2 regions of the Streptomyces sp. NPDC045956 genome follow, and region 1 is predicted to be linked to the other one. Evidence: riboswitches for the same ligand, from Rfam matches in the RefSeq annotation. Region 1 holds a riboswitch; the other holds the start of a gene.
What was found. Region 1 has a riboswitch for cobalamin ahead of AC07FV_RS10625 (GHMP family kinase ATP-binding protein). Riboswitches for the same ligand answer to the same signal wherever they lie in the genome.
Positions count from the first base shown of each region.

Region 2: linked by a shared signal. The riboswitch ahead of AC07FV_RS06280 (ABC transporter substrate-binding protein) and the one ahead of AC07FV_RS10625 (GHMP family kinase ATP-binding protein) in region 1 are both predicted to bind cobalamin.

Region 1 is NZ_JBWKKZ010000003.1:359,037-364,261, forward strand. Features, by position in the region: gene AC07FV_RS10610 (MFS transporter) at 1-410, opposite strand, end outside; gene AC07FV_RS10615 (ATP-grasp domain-containing protein) at 403-1,653, opposite strand; gene AC07FV_RS10620 (cysteine synthase family protein) at 1,650-2,672, opposite strand; gene AC07FV_RS10625 (GHMP family kinase ATP-binding protein) at 2,669-3,655, opposite strand; cobalamin riboswitch at 3,774-4,005, opposite strand; gene AC07FV_RS10630 (ferric reductase-like transmembrane domain-containing protein) at 4,213-5,196, shown strand.
Region 2 is NZ_JBWKKZ010000002.1:119,840-125,064, reverse strand. Features, by position in the region: gene AC07FV_RS06285 (MFS transporter) at 425-1,636, shown strand; cobalamin riboswitch at 1,698-1,904, shown strand; gene AC07FV_RS06280 (ABC transporter substrate-binding protein) at 1,948-2,988, shown strand; gene AC07FV_RS06275 (FecCD family ABC transporter permease) at 2,985-4,055, shown strand; gene AC07FV_RS06270 (ABC transporter ATP-binding protein) at 4,052-5,014, shown strand; gene AC07FV_RS06265 (deoxynucleoside kinase) at 5,077-5,225, opposite strand, start outside.

The DNA.
Region 1 (5,225 bases):
TGCACCAGGTAGGCCTTGTTGGCGGGCAGGTACAGCGCGGCACCGCAGCACGTCAGGACCAGCGCCCAGACCGCCAGCGGCGGCCAGCGCAGGGCCAGCAGGAACCCGGCGAAACCGGCGGTGCGTACGACGAGGGCCCACAGCATCGTGCGGCGCAGCCCGATACGGTCCGCGAGGGCGCCGCCGACGATGCCGCCGGAGAACTGCACGAGTGAGGCCGCCGCCAGGACGACGCCGACCGTGCCGAGCCCCATCCCCAGCCGTTCGTGCAGGAACACCGACATGAACGGCAGGACCATGAAGCTGCCGAGCGGAATGAGGAACGAGCTGAGCAGCAGGAACCGCAGGGGGCCGGTGAGCGGGAACAGCGTGGCCCGCGGTCCCGGTCCCCGGGTGGTGCGCTCACCCACCGGGCGCCGCCCGGCCGGCCCCGGGGAACGGATCGGTGAGCACCCGCAGGGTGCCCGCGGCGGCCACCGCGCGGTGGGTGGCGAGTTCGGCGGTCTCGGCCTCGGCGTAGACGATGCCCGCGTAGCCGCGGCTGTCGCCCAGGTGCTCGACGGGGTCACCGACCCGCTTGACCGGGTACCAGGCGGGTGTTCCCGGCATGCCGGCGAGCCGGTCGAGTCCGGCGACGCCCGTGAAGACGCCGGGTGCGGCCGGATAGCCGAGGACGAAGGCGACGGCCGGACCGCCGGGCAGGTCCGCGTCCATGAGGCGCGGGCGGTGGCCGAGCGCGGCCTCGATCATCGCCTCGTACACGTTGACGCCGAGCGCCCGGCACATGCCCTCCCCGACCAGCGCGCCCCCGATGCGCGGGTTGACCTCCACCACCTCCGGGCCGTCGGTGGTCAGCACGAACTCCACGTGCGCGAACCGGTCGGTGTAGCCGATGGCGGCCAGCACCCGGTCGAGCCAACCCTCCAGCGATGTCCGCAGCGGGCCCGGGAAGGCGACGGGGAAGGCGGTGATCTCCTCCCTGAAGTGCGGCTCCGGTGACATGAGCCGACTGGAGACGCCCAGCAGCCGGGTGCGGCCGTCCCAGGTGAGCGTCTCGGCGCTGTACACCGGTCCGCTGAAGTACGGCTCGGCGAACAACCGCCCCTTCAGCTCCCGACCGGACGCCTGCGCCAGCACCGCGTCCAGCTCGCCCTCGTCGCGGACCAGCCACACGTTCTGGCTCCCGGTGCCCGCCGTGTCCTTGAGGACGAGCGGCAGGCCCACCTCCTTGAGCAGCGGTCCGCGGGCCTCGCGGTCCGCCTCGGCGCTCTCGTAGGCCCTCGCGCGGGTGAGACCCGCGCCGTACAGCCGGTCGCGTACGGCGGCCTTGTCCCGGGTCAGCCGCAGGACGGCCGGATCGAGACCGGGCAGGCCGAGGCGTTCGGCGAGGGCCGCGCCGGCCAGGGTCCAGGTGTCGGTGGAGCTGATCAGGCCGCGCAGCCCCGGCTCGCGCCCGAGGAGACCCGCGACCCCGTCGACGTCGAAGGTGTCGGTCACGACGACGTCGAGGGCGTCGGCGGGCAGCCGGTCCAGTTCGTGGGCGTAGTAGGCGGGGTCCCGGGTGAGGAGCAGCAGCCGCTCGCCGAGCAGGTCGGCGGCGCGGACCAGGTGGCCGAGGCCGAAGGTCAGCGACTCCAGGCAGGCCACGGTCATACGGCGCTCTCCGTCCGGCCGGCGGGGCAGGGGGTGCGCTGCCACGCCATCCTCGACCAGGGCATGGTCATCTCCTGCGGGGCGCGGACCTCGACGGGTTTCAGCGCGGCCGGGTCCAGCGCTTCGGCGTGCCGGGTGAACACGCGCTCCACGTAGCGGTGTCCGGTGTCGGCCCCGATCACCAGGTGCACGCGGTCGGGGTGGCGGCGGGCCTCGTACGTCGCCGTCAGGTACCCGGCCCCGGTGGACAGCCCGGCGAACACCGCGTGTTCGCGCAGCAGGGCGACGGCGCCCGACATGGCGTGGGTGAAGTCCAGCCAGTGCACGGTGTCGTAGAGGTGGTGGCGGACGTTGTCGAAGACGATCGACGAACCGATGCCGGCGATGATCGCCTCCGGGTCGTGATGGTCCTCGCTGCCGAAGGTGACGCTGCCGAAGGGCTGGACCCCGGCCAGGCGCACGGAGGGGTCCGCGGCGCGCAGGCGCTCCACGATGCCGCCGGTCGAGGCTCCGGAGCCCACCCCGCCGACGACGGTCAGCGGCGCGCCCGGGAAGTCCGCCGCGATCCGGTCGGCGACCTCCTGGTAGCCCAGGTAGTGGACGTCGTCGTGGTACTGGCGCATCCAGTGGTGTCCGGGCCGCTCGGCGAGTATCTCGCGCACCCGCCGCACCCGCAGTTCCTGGTCGAGCTTGAGGTTCCGCGACGGTCTGACCTGCTCCACGGCGGCGCCCAGTATCTCCAGTTGGGCGAGGGTGGTGGCGTCGACGGTGGTGGACGCGACGATGTGGCACCGCATGCCGTACCGGTGACAGGCCAGGGCGAGGGCGTAGGCGTAGATGCCGCTGGAGCTGTCGACCAGGGTCTGGCCCGGACGGACGGTGCCCCGCTCCAGCAGGTGGCGGACGGCGGCCAGCGCCGAGTAGATCTTCATCGACTCGAACCGCAGCAGGACCAGGCCGTCGGTGAGCCGGACGAGGTCGGGGACTTTCAGGGCGTCGGCGATGTGGGGGTGGATCACCCGTAGCCTCCTTGGGCGAAGGTGCACTGGTGGCCGAGCGAGCGGAAGAACGCGGACAGTTCGGACTTGACCTCGGCGCGGGGGCGCGAGGTGAAGAGATAGCCGGCCAGGCAGCCGGTGTGGGCGACGAAGACGCCGTCGGCGCCGAACCGCTCGCGCCGGGCCCGCAGGCTGGGGAAGGTCGCCTTGGGCAGCACCTCCTGGGACAGCGCGGCGCTGACCGTGGCGGCCCGGGCGACGGCGGCCGGGTCGCCCGAGTCGAAGCCCTTCACCAGATCGGTGAGGCACCGCTGGTACTCGTCGCCGCGGCGCCGGTAGTGGTCCAGCAGCAGGGGAGTGACGGCGGCGGTGTCCACGGTGCCGGGCTCCGTGACGAACGCGGTGTGGAATCCGAGGTCCGGACCGAGTCGCCGCACCACCCGGTGCCGGCCGCTGAGATACAGGGCGAACTCGTCGAGGAAGACGCTGTCGGCGCGCTCGATGTCCGCCAGGACGCCGAGGACCACGTCCGCGTCGTACGGCAGGGAGAAGACGCGGAACAGACAGCGCAGGGTCGCCACGATGTCCGCCGTCGAACTGGCCATCCCCACGCCCACCGGCAGTTCGGAGTGGGTGTGCCAGTCACCCGGGGGCAGGGAGAGGCCGTAGTGGTCCAGGAAGAGCCGGGCCGCCGTCGCCGCCTTCTCCCCCAGCGCCGAGGGCCGCGGGGCCCCGGCCGCCGTCCCCGACCCCGTCCGCGGGGTGAAGTACACCCAGGAGTGACGGTCCACCGGGAAGGACACCACCGCGATCTCGGGATCGGCGCCCGCGCGCAACGGGCCCTGGTACAGCTCGCCCAGAGTGCCGTGGCAGACACCGGACACGGTGCCGCCGGACAGGTCCGGGGCGTCCGTCGCGGGGCCGGGGAGGGTGCGCCCGGGTCCGTCGTACGGCGCGTCGGCCCGGGGCCGGTACGGCCGACGCGAGCCGGCTGGATCCCGCACACCGTCCTCCTCCGTACCGGGCCTTGCACACCGACAGGGAGGGAGGCGCGGTCACACGCACGACGTCCGACCGCCCATACCGCCGACCCAGTCCACGAGGTCACGTGCACAGCCCGCGCGGGACGCGGGCACAGTGGCAGGTCTTCGGACTCGCGGGCACGTCCGCCGAAAGGGCGGACACCTACCGGCCGTCTCTTCCCCGGCCCTGACACGGGCCCAGTGACATCGACGGCTCTCGTTCCCACTCACCGCTGCGGGACAGCCCCGGATTCGCACCGGGTTCCCTCTTGCGTCACGCTTCGGGCGTCCGGGCGGACGGGAGGCGCGAACCGACTGCGTGCATCAGCGTAGAGGCGGGCCCACCCCCGCGAAAGTAGGGCTCCGGCGGTTGTCTTGAAAGTGGAGGGGAGGCAGAAACAGGTGGGTCTCCAGGTGCCGTTCTCGTGACGGCTCTGGCCGGATCGCGCCTCTGAGCATCGTCGCCCCATCAGCCAGACTTGTTGCCCCACGACACACGCACACCGTTGCCGCGGTGGCCCGTGCCCGGGAGGCCCCTGATGACGTCAGACACCAGGCCGGACGAGGACGGGGCGGTGGGGGCCCCGCCCGGACCGCCGCGACCTCCCGGGGAACGCGTCGCGCTGCGCGCCGACCTTCGCTCCGCCGTGCCGGACGCCACCGCGGCGGTGGTGGTGACGGCGCTCGTCTTCGTGCTGCTGTGGGCGCGCATGGAGTCGGGTGCTTCGGACACCGTCGCGGTGATGCCGTTCATGGACGATGCCCGTACCTACTGGATGTACCTCCTCAGCCAGGCCTTCGGCTGGTCGGGACTGCTGTGGGCCTGGTGCACGGTGATCTTCGGCCTGTTGCTGTCGGGGCCGCGCCCCGCCCGGCTGCCGGTCTCCCGGCAGGTGCTGGAGCGCTGGCACCGCACCACGAGCCTCACCACGATGGCGCTGATGTTCGCGCACGCGCTGATGTTCGCCGCGGAACTCGTGCGCTACGAGACGGCACTGGACTGGGCCGAGCGGCTGTGGGTGGGCTTCGCCGACAGCTTCGTCCCCCTCTGGTACGACTCCGGCACCGGCCGGATCGCCATCCCGATCGGACAGGGCGCCCTGTATCTGGCGGTCCCGCTCGGGCTGCTGTTCTACGTCCGGCACCGCTTCGGACCGAGGACCTGGCGACGCCTGCACCGCTTCGTGATCGTCGTCTACGTGCTGAGCGTGTGGCACACCCTGCTGTACGGCACCAACGTCTGGTACGGGGAGTGGCCGCGCACCGTCCTGTGGCTGCTGCAACTCCCCATCGCCGCCCTGCTGTTGCTGCGCCTGATGAGACCTGCCCGGCGGGCGGAGCGGCTGGACTCCCTGGGCGAGGGCGCGACCCGGCCGGGGTGGTGGGTGCGGGCGGCGGGACGGGCCGTCGCCGGAGCCGTCGTCATCGGGCTGGTCATCGTGGTGGTGTCGGGCCGTGACGGCGGACGGGACCGCCCGGCCGATCCGCCCGCGACCGCCCCGCACACCCAGGAGACGGACTGACGGCCGGCACCCGGCGGGCGGCACGCCGT
Region 2 (5,225 bases), on a different contig from region 1:
GACCTCGCCTGCCGGAGACACGGAGGCCGCAGGCATGTGCGGGACCTTCACTTTCCCTCGCTAATGAAAATCGTTTTCATGAGGTGAACCTAGCACGCCCCCGGTTCCGACAGGCAGCCCGAACCGAGGGGCAGGACAGGAGGACGGGACCGCGGCACCCCTCACGGGGCGGCGACCGAGAGCACTCTAATGGAAATGATTATCACTGCGATAGTGTGATGTCCGCGCCGCGCTGCCCGCCCCTGCCGAAGCCGGTACCGCCGGGCAACCTGTCTGTGGAACACAGCCGTTGCAGCCGGTCCGCGTTCGATCCACCACCGCCGACAGGACAGGAGTGCCCCTCGTGCCCAGCCCCTCCGCCCCTCCCGCCCCCGCCGGGTCCCCGCCCCGTGAGCAGCGCTCGATCCTGCTCGACCTGGCCTTCCTGCGTCTGTGGACGGGCGCCACCGCGTCCGGCCTGGCCACCTGGGCCCTGCCCTTCGTGCTCGGCCTCGCCGTCTTCGACCGGACCCTGACCGCCACCGACCTCGGCCTGCTGCTCGCGGCCCGCACGGTCGGATTCCTCGCCGCGGTGCCCGTGGCCGGCGTCCTGGCCGACCGGCACTCCCGCCGGGGCGTCGTACTGTGGGCGGGACTCGCCTCCGGAGTCGCGGCCCCGGTGATCGCCGTCGGCCTGGACCGCTCGGTGCTGCTGATGGCTGCGGCCGCCGCGGTGGCCGGAGCCGGGCAGGGCGCCTGCCGACCCGCCTACCAGGCCCTGACCGCCGAGGTGGTCGACGCCGGCCGCAGGCAACAGGCCAACGCCGCCATGACGTTGGCCGTCCGGGTCACCACCCTCGTGGGCCCCTCCTCGGCCGCGCTGCTCGCCGTCTTCCTGGACACCTGGGCCCTGCTGGTGGGCATCGGGCTCCTCTGGCTCGTCGCGGCCTGCGTACCCGGACGCGGCGCCCGCCCCGGGGCCGGGGAGGACTCGGCGGAGTCCTCGGCCGGGTCGGGCAGGGCGTCCCTCCTGGGCGAGTTCGCGGAGGGAGTCCGCGAGGCCCGCAGGCACCCGTGGTTCCTCGCCGGCCTGGGCGCGCTGACGGCCGTGATAGCCACCGGCTACTCCGCGACCGGCGTCGCCCTGCCCATGGTCAGCCGGGACGAGTACGGCACCGAGGTCGTTCTCGCGGGTGCGATGACCGCGTACACCGCCGGAGCGCTCGGTGGTGCGCTGCTCGTCGCCCGCTGGCGTCCCCGCTCCCCCGGCTGGGCCGCCCTGGCCGGCCTCGCCGCCTACGGACTCGCCCCGCTCAGCCTCGTACTGCCCGTGCACCCGGCCGCCGTGATGGCCGCGTACGCCGTCGCGGGCATCGGCATCGAGCTGTTCAACGTGCCGTGGTTCACCGCCGCCCAGCGCGAGGTCGCCCCGGACAAACTGGCCCGGGTCTCCTCCTTGGACTTCCTGCTCTCCTACGGACTCGCCCCGGTCGGGCTCGCCCTCATCGCCCCCGCCATCGACGCCTTCGGCGTCAGGGCGGTGCTCACGGGCTGCGCGGTCGTCTGCTTCACGGCGCCCGCGGTCGCCGCCCTGGTGCCGAGCGCACGCACCTTCTCCACCGGCCGAGGGCGCGACGCCGCCGCCGAGCGCCGCTGAGAGGGGGCCATCCTGAACGGAGGGAGCCTGAAGGTCCGCCGGACCGTACGGGAGAGGGCTGTGATAGCTTCCGGACGCCAGTCGCACTCGTGAACGCGGCCTACGCGTACACGGGTCAGGGAATCCGGTGGGAATCCGGAACTGACGCGCAGCGGTGAGGGTGACGGGCGGGACAGCAGCCACTGGACGACGGTCACGGCCGGGTCTGGGAAGGCGTCCCGCCGGGACGACCCCGAGTCCGAAGACCTGCTGGTGACCGCTCGTTCGCACGGACCCCGCGCCTGGGTCCTGACGCTGAGGAAACCGACACCGTGCAGCTGTCACGTCCCGCCCGTCGTTCCGTCCTGCTCCTGACCGGGGCCCTGTTGCTCACCGCGTGCGGTTCCGGGCCGGACTCCGGCTCGTCCGGGAAGCCCACCGTCGCCGGGAAGCGCTCCGTCACGATCGACAACTGCGGGCGGAAGGTGACGGTCGGGGCCCCTCCGGAGCGGGCGGTGTCCCTCAACCAGGGCACCACCGAGATCCTGCTCTCCCTGGGCCTCGCCGACCGCATGGTGGGGACCGCCACCTGGACCGACCCGGTCCTGAAGGGCCTGGAGCGGGCGAACGGGAAGGTGCCCCGGCTCGCCGAGAACCAGCCGTCGTTCGAGCGGGTCCTGGACGCCGAACCGGACTTCGTGGCCTCCTCCTTCACCTCCACCCTGGGCAAGGGCGGGGTGGCACCCCGTGAGAAGTTCGAGGAACTGGGCGTTCCCACGTACCTCTCGCCCTCCGACTGCGAGGGCAAGGACAACACCGGCGACGGCGACGGCTCCCGGAGCGAGCCCCTCGCCATGGACACCGTCTACCGCGAAGTGCGGGAACTGGCGCGGGTCTTCGGGGTGGAGGAACGGGGCGAGAAGCTCGTCGCCGGACTGGAGAGCCGGGTGGCGAAGGCCGCCGCCGGGACCGGCGCCGAGAACGCCACCGTCCTGTACTGGTTCGCCAACCAGGAGTCCCCCTACATGGCGGGCTGCTGCGGCGCGCCCGGCATCATCACGAACGCGCTCGGCGCGAGGAACGTCTTCGACGACAGCACGCAGGAGTGGCCCCAGATCAACTGGGAGACGGTGGCCGACCGCGACCCCGACCTGCTCGTCATCGGCGATCTGACCCGCAGGTCGCAGACCGCCGAGTCCGCCGCGAAGAAGATCGCGTTCCTGGAGTCGAATCCGGCGACGCGGAACATGAAGGCGGTACGGGCGAAGCGGTACGTGCTGCTCAGCGGGCAGGCCATGAACCCCACGATCCGTACGGTCGAGGGCGTCGAGAAGGTGGCCGCGGCGCTGCGCGAGCACGGCCTCGCCCGATGACCACCGCGCTGCGGCGGTCCTCCCGGAAGGTCCGGCCGCCGCACGGCGCGGCCGGTGTGCTGCGCGGCCTGGCCGGTCTGGGCGGCGGTCTCGCGGTGCTCGCCGTGTCCGTCGCCGTGGCCATCACCGTCGGGCCGGCGGACATCGGCGTGGGCGACGCCTGGTCGGTGGTCGCCTCCCGCCTGGGCTGGGGGACGTCGGAGCTGACTCCGATCCGGGAGGGCATCGTCTGGAACCTGCGGTTGCCCCGTACGGTGCTCGCCGCGGTGTGCGGCGCCGGACTCGCCGTGTGCGGCGCGGTGATGCAGTCCCTGCTGCGCAACCCGCTGGCCGACCCCTTCGTCCTGGGCGTCTCCTCCGGAGCGTCGACCGGCGCCGTCGTCGTGATCGTCCTCGGCGCGGGCGGCGGCGCCCTGACCGTCTCCGGCGGCGCGTTCGTGGGTGCGCTCGGCTCGTTCGCGCTGGTGCTGCTGCTCAGCCACACGCTCGGCGGGACGACGGACCGCGTGGTGCTGTCCGGGGTGGCGGCGATGCAGTTGTTCGCCGCCCTGACGTCGTTCGTGGTGACGACGGCGGCCGACGCGGAGACCACCCGGGGCGTGCTGTTCTGGCTGCTGGGTTCGCTCAGCGGGGCCGACTGGACCGAGGTGGGGCTGTGCCTGGCCGTGCTCGTGTTCGCCCTGGTGGTGTGCCTCGGGTACGCCCGCACCCTGGACGCCTTCGCCTTCGGCCAGGACGCCGCGGCGACGCTGGGCGTCTCGGTCGCCCGGACCCGGCTGGTGCTGCTGTGCGTGACCGCCCTGCTGACCGCCGCGCTGGTCAGTTCGGCCGGCGCGATCGGTTTCGTCGGCCTGGTCCTGCCGCACGGTGCGCGGGCCCTGGCCGGTCCGGGGCACGCCCGGCTGCTGCCCGTCACCGCGCTCGCCGGGGCGGTCTTCCTGGTCTGGGCCGACACCCTGGCCCGTACCGTCCTCGATCCCCAGGAAGTGCCGGTGGGCGTGGTGACCTCGCTGGTCGGTGTCCCGGCGTTCGTCCTGGTCCTCTACCGCACGAGGAGGACGGGATGACGGCCGGTACCGGGCGGTGGACCGGCGGGCGGGCGAGTGACGGGCGGGCGACCGACGGGCGGGCGACCGACGGGCAGGCGACCGACGGGCAAGCGTCCGACGGGCAGGCGACCGACAGGCAGGCGACCGACAGGCAGGCGACCGACGGGCGGACGACCGCGGGGGCGCCGCACGCCGAGCCGTGCACCCTCGCCGCCGCGCGCGTGAGCCGCGCCCTGGGCGGGCGGCTGGTCCTCGACGGCGTCGGCCTCGCCCCGCGCCCCGGCTCCGTGACCGGGCTGCTCGGCCCGAACGGCTCCGGCAAGTCGACGCTGCTGCGGCTGCTGTCCGGCGTCCTCGCCCCCACCTGCGGGGTCGTCACCCTCGACGGGCGCCCCCTCGGCGACTGGGGCCGCCGCGCCGTGGCCCGGCGGGTGGCCGTCGTCGAGCAGCACGCCGACACCCTCGTCGAGCTGACCGTCCTCGACGTCGTCCGCCTCGGTCGCGTCCCGCACCGCCGCGCCTGGACCCCCGCGACCGCGGCGGACGAACGGGCCGTACGCACCGCCCTTGACCGCACCGGCCTCGGCGACCGCGCCGACCGGCCCTGGCACACCCTCTCCGGCGGGGAGCGCCAGCGTGTGCAGATCGCCCGTGCCCTGGCCCAGGAGCCGCGCGAGCTGCTGCTGGACGAGCCGACCAACCACCTCGACGTCCAGCACCAGCTCGACCTGCTGGCCCTGGTCGCCGAGCTGCCCGTCACCAGCGTGATCGCCCTCCACGACCTGAACCTGGCGGCCATGTACTGCGACCAGGTCGTGGTGCTGCGGCAGGGCCGGGTGGTGGCCGCCGGAACCCCCGGCGAGACCCTGACCGAGTCCCTGATCGCCGACGTCTACGGCGTGCGTGCCGAGGTCACCCGTCCCGGCCCCGGCGACCGGCCGCACATCCGCTTCCTGGGCACGGTGGCCGGGAAGTGACGGCGGGCGCGGTCCCGTAGCGCGGTGCCGGGTGCCGGTGCCGGGACCAGTGCCGGACGGTTTCAGAGGCGGGCCCGGGCCGCCGCCAGGGCCGTCTCGACCTCCCGCAGCACCCGGGCCGCGTCGTCGGGATCGTTCACCACGTCGGTGCGGTTCATGTCGACGACGAGGACCTCGCTGGCCGAGTAGTGCTCGGACACCCAGTCGTCGT